3 regions of the Bacillus sp. JJ1503 genome follow, and region 3 is predicted to be linked to each of the others. Evidence: riboswitches for the same ligand, from Rfam matches in the RefSeq annotation. Region 3 holds a riboswitch; each other region holds the start of a gene.

Region 1 (4,140 bases), on a different contig from region 3:
GCAAAAGGATCTTGAAACACAATTTGGATATCTTTCCTTAACCGTCTCATTTCACTTTTATTAAGTTCAGCGATATTTTTCCCTTGAAAAAAGATATTTCCCTCGGTTGGTTCAAGAAGTCTGAGAATGGTTCTGCCCGTGGTGCTTTTTCCGCAGCCTGACTCTCCGACAATCCCGAATGTTTCGCCTTTCTTCACTTCAAACGAAACCCCATCAACTGCCTTAACATGCTTCATTGTTCTATTTCCGAAAACACCACCTTTAATAGGAAAGTGTTTTTTTAGATTTTCAACCTTTAATAATACATTGTTGTCCAGTTCTGTCATGTTGAGGTCACCTCCGATTCACCATGTTCATAAATCCAACACTTCACCTTTGAACCATTATCCATTTCAAATAACGGAGGAACTTCTTTGCATCTTTCATGCGCAAATGAGCATCTTGGTGCAAACCTGCAACCAGCAGGCATTTTACCCGGAGCTGGAACAATTCCAGGAATGGAAGATAGATATTCTTTCTGTTCATTAATATCCGGCAATGAGGCTAGAAGCCCTTTCGTGTAAGGGTGGCGTGCCTTATCGAAAAGATCAACAACTTGCGACTCTTCTACAACCTCTCCCGCATACATAACAATCACTCTGTCACACATCTCCGCCACAACTCCGAGATCATGTGTGATGAGAACAATGGACATATGCAGCTGGTCTTGCAATTTCTTCATTAATTCTAAGATTTGCGCCTGGATTGTTACATCGAGAGCCGTTGTAGGCTCGTCTGCTATAAGGACTTCCGGATTACAGGAAAGAGCCATTGCAATCATCACTCTTTGACGCATCCCTCCAGAAAGCTGGTGAGGATATTCATTCAGTACTTGTTCCGGTCTTGGAATACCGACAAGTTTAAGCATTTCCAAAGCGCGGTCTCTCGCCTCTTTTTTCGAGATGCTTTCGTGGTTTAAAACCATTTCATTTATTTGATCCCCAATCCTGTGGACCGGGTTCAATGAGCTCATTGGCTCCTGGAAAATCATCGAAATCTTTTTCCCGCGGATTTTCCTCCAATCCTTCTTGGCGAAATCCTTGAAATTTAGGCTGCCGAGGCGAATATTTCCTTCAAGCCTCTCAACGCCTGGAGGTAAAAGACCCATTAATGAAAGAGACGTCATACTTTTTCCGCAGCCCGATTCTCCAACAATTCCAAGTGTTTCACCTTTACGGAGGTGGAAGCTTATTCCATTCACAATGGCTATCTTCCGATTATCTTCATCTTTAATTCCAACTTTTAGCTCGTCTACTTCTAAAACTTTTTGAACCATTATGACACTCCTAACGGTTTCATTATTTGAAATGCGATTTCATTTTTTTGATAATTTAAATTTTACATAAGAATCCCCCAATTTTCAATAGTTTTTAATTAATAAATATTAATTGATTGATATAATAAGGGGAACCCTCTTGTTTCTTTCATTCATGCAGAAAAGTTGTACGAAGATGGTGAAATTGCAGGGGAGTTGTTTTAATATCATCATTAATCATAGTGGTTGTCTGAAAAGTAGAAATCCCCTAAAAAGTAAAAATGTATTATGTTGATATATCAAAACTTCATAAAATATAAGGGGCATTCTAAAGTTCGAAATACGATTTTCTGGATTCTCTCGTTGGTTTCTCTGCTTGGTTTTGCAGGAATAGCGGTCGTTAGTGTGGATGGATTGACCGTACATCAGCAAGAGCGTAATTGCCAAAGCAACCTTTATATTGACGTAACCCCTTTAAATCGATATGATAATAAATAATTTCATAATTGCTAATCTTCTTATCAAGAGAGGTGGAGGGACTGACCCTGCGAAGCCTCGGCAACCAGCATATGTATGCACGGTGCCAATTTCAGAGGAATGATCACAATTCCGAAGATGAGAAGGTGGAACGGATTTTGTTATTTCATTCTTGCTCCCCCTTCTGTCTTTATATGCAGAGGGGGTTTTTTATTTTTCCATCTATGGCAATTTGCCTTATTCATAGCAAATTGACTACAAATTAACAGGAGGAATGCATACATGTCAGCCATTCATATTGCATTATTAGGATACGGTACCGTTGGGAAGGGTGTCTATCAGACTGTCCAATCACATCAGAAGAAGCTCCAAGCCCTATTTGGGAAAAAAGTGAAGATCGTTGGAATTCTTGTGAAAAATATAAATAAACATAACAAACCGGATAAGGATGTTCTTTTAACCGATGACTTCGAAAAAATCATTACACTTGAACAGCTTGATGTAGTGATTGATGCCATTGTTGGAAAAGAGCCAAGCTTTTCCTATTTGCAGCAGGCAATTAAACGGGGTTGCCAAGTTATTACGGCTAACAAGGAAATGTTTGCCCATCACGGGGAGCAATTAAAACAGTTAGCAAGTGAAAATGGTGTTTCGCTCGGCTTTGAAGCAACGGTCGCTGGCGGGATTCCTGTAATCCAAACACTTAAGCAATTGCTAAATGTAAACAACATCGAAAAAGTTCAAGGCATTCTTAACGGAACCTCTAATTTTATTTTGACAAAAATGAGAGAAGAAAACTTACCATTTGTGTCAGCATTGAAGCTAGCACAGGAAAAAGGCTATGCCGAAGCGGATCCAACCAATGATGTAGACGGCTATGATGCCTTCTACAAAGCGGTGATCTTAAGTGAGATTGCATTTGGGGAGGCACCGAACTGGGATGAGTCGATCAGAGAGGGAATTCGGGGAATCACTCCTGAGCAAATTGAAATCTTTTCATCATTAGGGTTTCGCTTTAAACATGTCGCCTCGATTGAACGAACTTCTAGTGGAATTCTCTGCACCGTAAAACCTGTACTTGTGAATGAACAGCATCCCTTTTACCATGTGGAAGGTGTCCAAAATGCTGTTTCCATTGACGGGGATATTGTTGGGAATATTAGCCTTCAAGGTCCAGGGGCGGGAATGCTTCCAACAGCAAGCGCGATAATCGAGGACTTGGCACATATCAATAAAGAAAGCTCACCTCGGGCATATACCAAACAAAAGATAGAAGGAAATGAGGCTCCTACTCTTTCTTTTTGGGCAATCGGCGGTGATGTAAATGCCTCGATTCTGCCCACTCCTATTGAAGTAATTGAAAGAATTCATCCAAATGTATTAATCGTTCGAGCACCTGAAGAGGCCATATACGCGATTCATTTGCCAAATGTGCATGTCTATCAAATTCTTGGGGATGTGGCGTTTAGGGGTGTGGTTGTGAGTTAGGAATAGTTGATTTTTGAATTAAAAACAGGAGGGACACTTTAAGCTGTTGCTCCTGGTTTTTAATTTTGAGTGATGAATGAATTTCATAATTTCAATCCCTTGTCTCCCAAGCAATTCAAGGCATGAAAAAAGGAGCACCTCCCCAAATTCTTGTATAATGTAAGTGATTAATTAAGAACATTTTTATCTTTACCCCCGCACTAACTTTCACTTATTTGATGAAGCTTATCCTTTAAGAATGGATAAAGATCGACAGCCAAATGAATGTTTAGAAATTGGTGACTATCCGAAAGGTTTATTGAAAGTATTTCTTCGATTCTTTTTAATCGATAGGTGAGCGTATTCGTATGGACATGGATGGATTCCGCTGCTTCTTTTACATTTTGGTTATGTTCAAAATAGGCGAAAAGCGACGGGAGTAACTCACCTTTTCGGGCTTGGTCATAAGCTATAAGCGGGCCGAGCACTTCGTTGAGGAAATCAATGAGATCCTCCTCTGAATTTTGGAAAAGAAGCCTGTGAACACCGAGGTCTTTATAACTGATGACTTCCCCTTTTTTCCCATAGCTATGAAGAATTTGAAGACATTTTGCTGCTTCCTGCATGGATTTGGATGCCTTCAATAAACTCGAATGAATTCTTCCAATCCCAATAGAAATGGTCGTTCCCCAATTTTTCAAATGAATTTCCTGCTGAAAGTTCGATATGAGCTGCTTAACCTGGTGAAGCGCATAGGTGCTCGGCACCTTTGACTGAAAGGTTAAAAGAAGAACAATTTGATCTTGACTGCCTACGGCAATCCCATTCAAATTATTATTTAAAAGCGCACCATTTGCCATTTGAACGAGATGGCGAGTAATGCTGTTTCGCTTTTGCTTGTT
Region 2 (4,140 bases), on a different contig from region 3:
GATGAATTGATTGATATGCTTTATGATAAAGATGTTTTTATATTGGTTGATGCAGATGCAGCTGGGGAGAAGCTTCGGAAACAATTTAAAAGAGAATTTCCAGAGGCTGAGCACCTTTATATCGATCGTATGTATCGCGAGGTTGCAACTGCTCCGGAACATCATCTTGCTACCGTGTTATTATCGGCTAATATAGATGTATACACAGAGTTTTTGGATAAAGGATGAGAATCATTGCAGGAATGGTCACGGGAGGAATTTGAAAAGCTTATCAAGAATCACAAATCAGGTTTGGTATATCTTTATACTCCTTTATGCGGTACGTGTCAGCTAGCCAGTAAAATGTTAACAGTTATAGAACAACTGCTGCCTGATCATCTAATTGGGAAAGCCGATTTAAACTATATGTCTGAATTCGCTGAGCAGCTAGAGGTAGAAAGTGTGCCTTGCCTCATCATGATTAAAGATGGACATATTCAGGATAAACTGTACGCTTTTCATTCTGTTCCCTATTTATTAGATAGAATAAAGAGTGTTCTTTAAAATGCCAGGTCATTTTGCCTGGTATTTTTATTTTGGTTTTATTTTCTAAACATTCACTGATTATTTATTTACAAGTGCTTCCATATTTATGTATTATATTTAGGGATACGAAATATTTTTTCGAGGAGAAACTATATGACATTTTATAGAGAATGGGCAAGCCAGATTAAAGGATATAATCATAATATTAGGCAGGCCATCTGGGCAAATGTCTATACGCAGATTGGTTTTGGAATTTTTATGGTTATTTACAATTTTTACATTCGGGAGTTAGGCTTTACTGAAAGATTGAACGGTCAGGTCATCTCCATGACTGCATTGGCCACGGCTCTAATTCTTGTTCCTGCGGGCATTATGAGTGACCGGATGGGGAGAAAAAAAGCTATGCTCTTTGGAGCAACTGCAACTGGCATTGTGCTGTTATTTCGAGGTGTCATTGAAATCCAATCACTTCTGCTTTTGTTTGCCTTTTTAACGGGAATAACGTCTGCATTTCTTCAAGTTTCGCTTATCCCTTGGCTTGCTGAGAACTCTAAGTCTGAACAGCGGGTCCATTTATTTAGTATGCATTTCGCGGTTATGACAGGAGCTAATGTTATTGGAAATTTAAGCGGCGGAATCTTAACAGATTTATTTTCATTTTTTACAACATCATTGACTAGTATTCGAATTACACTAATAATTGGGGGTATTTTCTTTCTTATAGGTGTACTGCCAATTACACGATTTAAGGAAACTAGTTCTTCAACTGCCAAAATTCAAGAGAAGCAAACAACATATAAGAAGAAATTTTATAAAAGTGATGGCTTTAAAATGATAGGGCTTTTTGCAATTGCACAGCTTCTCATCGGAATTGGTGCTGGATTAGTGATTCCCTATCTCAATCTATATTTTGCAGATCGTTTTTCTGCTTCCAACTCAGCAATCGGTTTCATTATTTCAATGGGTCAGGCTGCAACAGCGGTTGCTATGATCATTGGACCAATTGTTGTTCGAAAGGTAGGGGAGGTGAAGGCTGTAGTCATTCTTCAACTCATGTCACTGCCATTTCTCCTTCTCACAGCATACACGGAAAATTTATTACTAGCCGCACTCGGATTTTTATTTAGACAGGCGTTGATGAATGCGGGAAACCCCATCCAAATGTCGCTCATGATGTCTAAAGTAGGTGACTCCTATAAAGGTTTAGCGAATTCTGTAAACCAAATGGTATTTAATTTAGGGTGGGCAACAATGGGCCCTGTATCTACAGGGATTGTGATAAAGTATGGGTCCTATTGGGGATATGCGCTTGTTTTTTCTATTACAGCTTCGTTATATCTAGTAGGATCGATTTATTTTTATCTAGTATTTAAGAACCATAATAAGACAAAAAAAGCGGTATCCACCGTTAATGCAGTTTAATACATGCAAATAAAAGATATATTTCTCGGGAAATGAAAGACAATGCTGAAAATAGTCGAGGCATTGTCTTTTTTTTGCTTTTATTGTGTCGAACAGAAATAAGAGGGATGTCGTTGCTTTTGTTGAATGTAGATACAGAAGAAAAAATAATATGTTCGTTTTAGAGGTGATGGAAATGGAAAAGATGGCTGCTTCATTTATTGAAGAGGTTAAGAGTAAATCGCATTTACAGAAATTGTTAGCTGATTCCTCCTTATTAATTTGTATCAAAGCCGGGGATATAGAGGTTCCGTTAAAATTTCTGGATGGCCATATTTCCATTTATCCAGATATTCAGAAACAACAATTTGATGCCATCATATCAGGATCTAAAGAAAGCATTCATGCCATTTTAACAGGAAATGAAAAATTAAGAGAGGCAATAAGGTGGAAGAAGGTATCAGTCGATTCAACCTTCCGTAAAATATTGCTGTTAGAATCTCTTTTCATTTTATGTAAAAAATAATTATTAAATCAGAAATTTCTAAAATATACCTTGACTGCCTAAAATCAATATGATAGTATCGCTATAATAACTTAAGTATAACAATTAAATATTCTTATCAAGAGAGGTGGAGGGACTGGCCCTACGAAGCCCGGCAACCGGTATTTACACGGTGCCAATTCCAGCAGAGTAATTGCTCTGATAGATAAGAAGAGATGATATCAACCCTCTTCTTATGAAGAGGGTTTTTTCAACTCTTCTTTTATAAGTAAAAGAATTAGTAAATCAAACATTTGCACATGAAAAAGGGAGAGATGAAAAATGTCAGAAAAACAAAAGAACTATCGATTTGAGACATTAGGTGTACATGGGGGCCTTCAGCCGGATCCTGTAACAGGGGCAAGAGCTGTGCCAATTTACCAAAACAATGCTTATCAATTTAAAAACACAGAACATGCAGCTAATTTATTTGGCTTGAAGGAAACTGGGTATATTTATACTCGTATTCACAACCCAACTACTACAGTTTTTGAAGAAAGGGTTGCCTTGTTAGAAGGGGGAGTTGGTGCCCTAGCGGTGGCTAGCGGAATGGCCGCCATTACACTAGCCATTTTGAACATTGCTGAAGCTGGGGATGAAATTGTTTCAGCCTCGAACCTTTATGGGGGAACTTATAATCTGTTTGCTGTGACACTGCCTAAATACGGCATTAAAGTAAAATTTGTCGACCCTGAGGATCCTGAAAACTTCCGAAAAGCGATTACTGAAAAAACAAAGGCTGTCTTTGCTGAAACGATTGGAAATCCAAGCTTAAAGGTGTTAGATATCGAAAAGGTAGCGGAAATCGCACACGAGAATGGGGTTCCACTTATTATTGACAATACATTCGCGACTCCATATTTATGCAGACCGATAGAATTTGGAGCGGATATTGTCGTCCACTCCGCTACAAAATGGCTGCTGGGAAATGGAACAACAACTGGAGGAATCATTGTAGACGGTGGAAAGTTCGATTGGAATTCTCCTAAATTCCCTGGATTCACTCAGCCAGACCCAAGCTATAATAACCTTGTGTATAGTGAGGCATTAGGTGCCGTTGCCTATATTATTAAAGCTAGAGTTCAACTTCTTAGAGACCTTGGTCCTGCATTAAGCCCGCAAAATGCGTTCCAATTTACACTTGGACTTGAAACACTTCATGTGCGGATGAAGGAGCATATTGCTAATACGAAGAAAGTGGTAGAATATTTAGAAGCTCATCCAGCTATTAATTGGGTTCTGTATCCTGGAAGTGACAATCATCCGGATAAAGCATTAGCGGATAAGTATTTGCCGAAGGGTGCAGGTTCTGTAGTCGTATTTGGAATCGAAGGCGGAAGAGAAGCTGGAGCGGCTTTCATTAATAATCTTGAGCTATGGGCACATGTTGCAAACGTTGGCGATGCGAAAAGCTTAGTTATTCACCCGGCAAGTACAACGCATCAGCAGCTTGATACAGAAGGGCTTAAGGCAGCAGGCGTTCCTGAGGATCTAGTCCGCCTATCTATCGGAATTGAAAATGTTGAAGACCTTATTGAAGATTTAGAGCAAGCAATTGAGGCAGCAACAGGTATTGCCTCGCTAACTGCAAAAGCATAATTATTTAAGGCATAAAATATAAGTAAAAAGATATATAATTCCAATTTTTTACCGTTGACGCCCTCTTTATA
Region 3 (4,140 bases):
AATAAAGCTTTTACCCTTCACCCCATCTGGAAGAAAAGCAGCAAGTTTCCGCAAGATTTCTTTTATCAAATTAGGCAAATATTGAAAGAGCCTTAAGGACTGTGGTTCGCGATAAATATTATAGCCGCCGAATAATTCATCAGCACCCTCTCCAGATAAAACAACCTTTACATGCTTACTTGCCTCTTTAGCTGCAAAATAAAGCGGAATACATGCCGGATCTGCAAGCGGGTCTTCCAATGAATAGATTATATTCGGCAGCTCCTTAATGAAATCTTCAGGATGAATGATCCTGCTTATATTTTCAACTCCAAGCCTTTTAGCCGTTTCCTCCGCAATGTCAATTTCACTAAAGCCAGCCTGCTCAAATCCAACTGAAAATGTTTTTAAATCTGGATGATATTCCTTTGCAATCGCAGCAATAATAGTGGAATCAATACCCCCAGAGAGGAAGGATCCAATCGGCGCATCGCTTTGAGTATGCAATTGTATTGACTGATAGAGGGCTGATTGTATCTCTCGAATAAATTCAGCTTCTTGTTTTAATACCGGTTGAAAGGCTACTTTCCAATAGCAAATAATCTCCATAGGGGCATCCATTTTCTTTGTAAAATAATGCCCTGGTTCAAGCTTTTGAATCTTATTTGTGATCGTGTAAGGCTCTGGGACGAACTGAAAGGTTAAATATTGCTGTAATGCATCTATATTCAAAACTTCGCTTTGTAAAATGCTCTTCTTATCAGTGGCAAAATACAACCCTTCGATTCCGTCATAATAATAAAAAGGTTTGATCCCAAAAGGATCTCTTGCCCCAAACAAGACCTTATCCTGCTTATCCCAAATAACAAGAGCATACATTCCACGCAGCTTTTCCAATATTTTTTCTTTTAATTGGCTATATAAGATTAATAATATTTCTGAATCACAATATTCACCTTCAGAAAGTTCTTCTTTAAGCTCCTGTATATTGAAAATCTCTCCATCCAATACAATTGAATATCGGTCATGTTGATAGAAAAAAGGCTTCTCATTACATCTTGGATAATGGAAAAGCCCATACTCTTCATCATAAAAACTTGCTTCACATTTCGGGGTATCTGTATTGTCATGATTTCTTTTTACAAATCCACTAAAGCGGCTCATTCATTTATCACCCAATCTCAATCTTTAATTAATTTAGATGATAATTGCACTATTTATTTGTTTATTGATTAGTGAAATATTATGGGGGTTGTTTGCAAGGAATGGAAATAGGAGTTTAAAATCATCCTTAACATATGACGAATTAAAAAAGCGGAAGTTACATCAAAAATGTAGCTTCCGCTTTTTCATTATTATTTTAAAGCCTCTGCACGTAATGCCTCAGCTTTATCTGTACGTTCCCATGGAAGATCAATATCGGTGCGTCCAAAATGACCATAAGCAGCAGTTTGCTTATAAATAGGACGGCGCAGGTTTAGCATATTAATAATGCCAGCTGGACGAAGATCGAAGTTTTTACGAACTAAGTCAACTAACACGTCTTCATCTACGTTACCTGTTCCGAAAGTATCAATTGAAATAGATACCGGCTGCGCTACTCCGATTGCATAAGCAAGCTGAACTTCAACTTTATCAGCTAGACCCGCAGCAACGATGTTTTTCGCCACATAACGTGCAGCATAAGCAGCAGAACGGTCAACCTTTGTAGGATCCTTTCCGGAGAATGCACCGCCGCCATGACGAGCGTATCCACCGTAAGTATCAACGATAATTTTGCGGCCAGTTAAGCCAGCATCCCCTTGTGGTCCGCCAATTACGAAACGGCCAGTAGGGTTGATAAAGTATTTTGTATTCTCATCAATTAGTTCTTTTGGAACAACTGGATTGATGACATGCTCTTTAATATTGCGCTGAATTTGCTCTAAGCTAATTTCAGGGTGATGTTGAGTAGAAATAACAATTGTATCAATACGAACAGGCTTGTTATTTTCATCATACTCAACTGTGACTTGTGTTTTTCCATCCGGACGAAGGTACGGAAGGATTTCTTCTTTACGTACTTCAGTCAAACGGCGTGCTAATTTATGAGATAATGAAATTGGAAGCGGCATTAGCTCCTTCGTTTCATTACATGCAAATCCAAACATTAAACCTTGGTCACCAGCACCAATAGCTTCAATTTCTTCATCTGTCATTTGCCCTTCACGAGCTTCTAAAGCTTGGTCAACTCCCATCGCAATATCAGGTGATTGCTCATCGATAGAAGTTAAAACCGCACAAGTTTCGGAATCAAAGCCGTATTTCGCACGAGTGTAGCCGATTTCTTTTACTGTTTCGCGAACGATTTTTGGAATATCTACATAAGAAGATGTAGTGATTTCTCCTGCAATTAAAACTAATCCTGTTGTAACAGATGTTTCTGCTGCTACACGAGCATTTGCATCCTGAGCTAAAATGGCATCTAAAATGGCATCAGAAATTTGGTCACAAATTTTATCCGGATGACCTTCAGTAACTGATTCAGATGTAAACAAACGACGTTTTGTTGACATGCTGATGTTCCTCCTTATATAAAAAATGATACGGAACTCATTCCCTAATTAGTATGAAGTAAACTTGGAGTTTTTATGATTAGCGTATAGGCTTTTCAAGAAGCTAACCCTCAAAATGCAAAATAAAAAACCTTTCCATCCCTGTGAAAAGGTTGAAGCAAATCGATTCGCGCCTTTCACTCTTATCGTTCAAGGAATAATCCTTGCGTCAGGTTTAGCACCTTTGCTAATCAAATTCGCCTTGGCGAATTTGCGCCCAGATTTTTATCGAGCTCGCTCGATAAATTACCTTTAAAAAATCTGAGGCATCCGCCGGAGGCTAACTTTATTCGAATGAATAAAGTTAATCGTTTAGCAGGTTGCTGGGCTTCATTGGGCCTGTCCCTCCGCCAGCTCGGGATAAGAGAGTATCCGTTCAAGGATAAATCATAACGTACTATATAAAAAGAAGTCAATAAAATTATTCAATTATTTTGGTGTTTTTTTTATGTCAATGAATATCATAATGAACAACTGCCATTGTCACATTTTTTCCTGAAAAATTTATGTCTATTCTTGGCTACCCATTTATATAGAGGATTACCTACAAATGACATTCCAGGAAAATATAAACATAACCCTAATAGGTTTAATGGGGGAGTAAGCAAGAGTAAATACCTTATAGCATCATAGCCTTTACGGACTTTTCCACCGGAAGAAATAATATGAAGCTCCCGCCGTAAGCTGATTTTATCGAACGGTATCGAATGACGGGTTTTTTCATATTCTTGCAGTGAAACCCAGCTTACTTTATGAAACCTATCAATTTTTTCAAAAAATTGTTTAGATTCCTTGCATAAACTACATGTTTCATCGTATAATGCAATCGTTTTCACCTAACACCAGCCCTATCTTATATTTATATCGTTAGTTTATCATATTTTATCCTATTCAAATTGGTTTGGTAATAAGCGGGCTTCTTCGTTAGGCGGAATTATAATTGTTCAAAAAGAGGAAAATAATTAATGAAAAAAAAACGGCAATTAGTATAGATTAATCATTCAATTGTGTTATACTATTTGTAAATTGAAATGTCTTTCATAAATTTAATGTAAAAGGAAGGTATTCTTCAGATGAATTCTGTTAGCATTCCGAATAAATTAACTGAATTATTAAAGGGAAATAATATTCAAGTACAATTATCTGTTCCACAGCTTGTGGAAAAGGTACTAAATCGTAAAGAAGGCTCGCTCACTTCAACCGGTGCAGTTTGTGCAACTACCGGAAAATATACAGGTCGTTCTCCAAAAGATAAATATATTGTTGAAGAAGCATCTACGAAGGACAAAGTTGACTGGGGTAAAGTAAATCAACCTATCTCAGAAGAGGCTTTTTCAAACCTTTATGATAAAGTATTAAACTACTTACAAGAAAAAGATGAGGTATTTGTTTTTAATGGATTCGCTGGTGCTGACAAAAAACATCGCCTTCCCATACAAGTTATTAATGAATATGCATGGCATAATTTATTTGCTCATCAGCTTTTCATTCGCCCAACAGCTGAGGATCTATTAGATCATCAAGCAGAATTCACAGTTATTTCTGCTCCGAACTTTAAGGCTGACCC

Evidence for each region. A riboswitch is a leader RNA that binds a small molecule or an ion and turns the genes downstream of it on or off. The one in region 3 is predicted to bind S-adenosylmethionine.
Region 1: another riboswitch for S-adenosylmethionine. It lies ahead of V7149_RS08325 (homoserine dehydrogenase); the one in region 3 lies ahead of metK (methionine adenosyltransferase).
Region 2: another riboswitch for S-adenosylmethionine. It lies ahead of V7149_RS12575 (O-acetylhomoserine aminocarboxypropyltransferase/cysteine synthase family protein); the one in region 3 lies ahead of metK (methionine adenosyltransferase).

The regions. Positions count from the first base shown of each region.
Region 1 is NZ_JBALOZ010000087.1:26,243-30,382, forward strand. It holds gene V7149_RS08315 (ABC transporter ATP-binding protein) at 1-326, opposite strand, end outside; gene V7149_RS08320 (ABC transporter ATP-binding protein) at 323-1,315, opposite strand; SAM riboswitch class I at 1,810-1,916, shown strand; gene V7149_RS08325 (homoserine dehydrogenase) at 2,054-3,259, shown strand; gene V7149_RS08330 (helix-turn-helix domain-containing protein) at 3,460-4,140, opposite strand, start outside.
Region 2 is NZ_JBALOZ010000148.1:28-4,167, reverse strand. It holds gene V7149_RS12595 (toprim domain-containing protein) at 1-228, shown strand, start outside; gene V7149_RS12590 (thioredoxin family protein) at 235-543, shown strand; gene V7149_RS12585 (MFS transporter) at 679-1,947, shown strand; gene V7149_RS12580 (hypothetical protein) at 2,099-2,452, shown strand; SAM riboswitch class I at 2,544-2,643, shown strand; gene V7149_RS12575 (O-acetylhomoserine aminocarboxypropyltransferase/cysteine synthase family protein) at 2,753-4,069, shown strand.
Region 3 is NZ_JBALOZ010000043.1:18,877-23,016, reverse strand. It holds gene asnB (asparagine synthase (glutamine-hydrolyzing)) at 1-1,143, opposite strand, end outside; gene metK (methionine adenosyltransferase) at 1,335-2,534, opposite strand; SAM riboswitch class I at 2,714-2,940, opposite strand; gene V7149_RS04180 (thiol-disulfide oxidoreductase DCC family protein) at 3,035-3,409, opposite strand; gene pckA (phosphoenolpyruvate carboxykinase (ATP)) at 3,647-4,140, shown strand, end outside.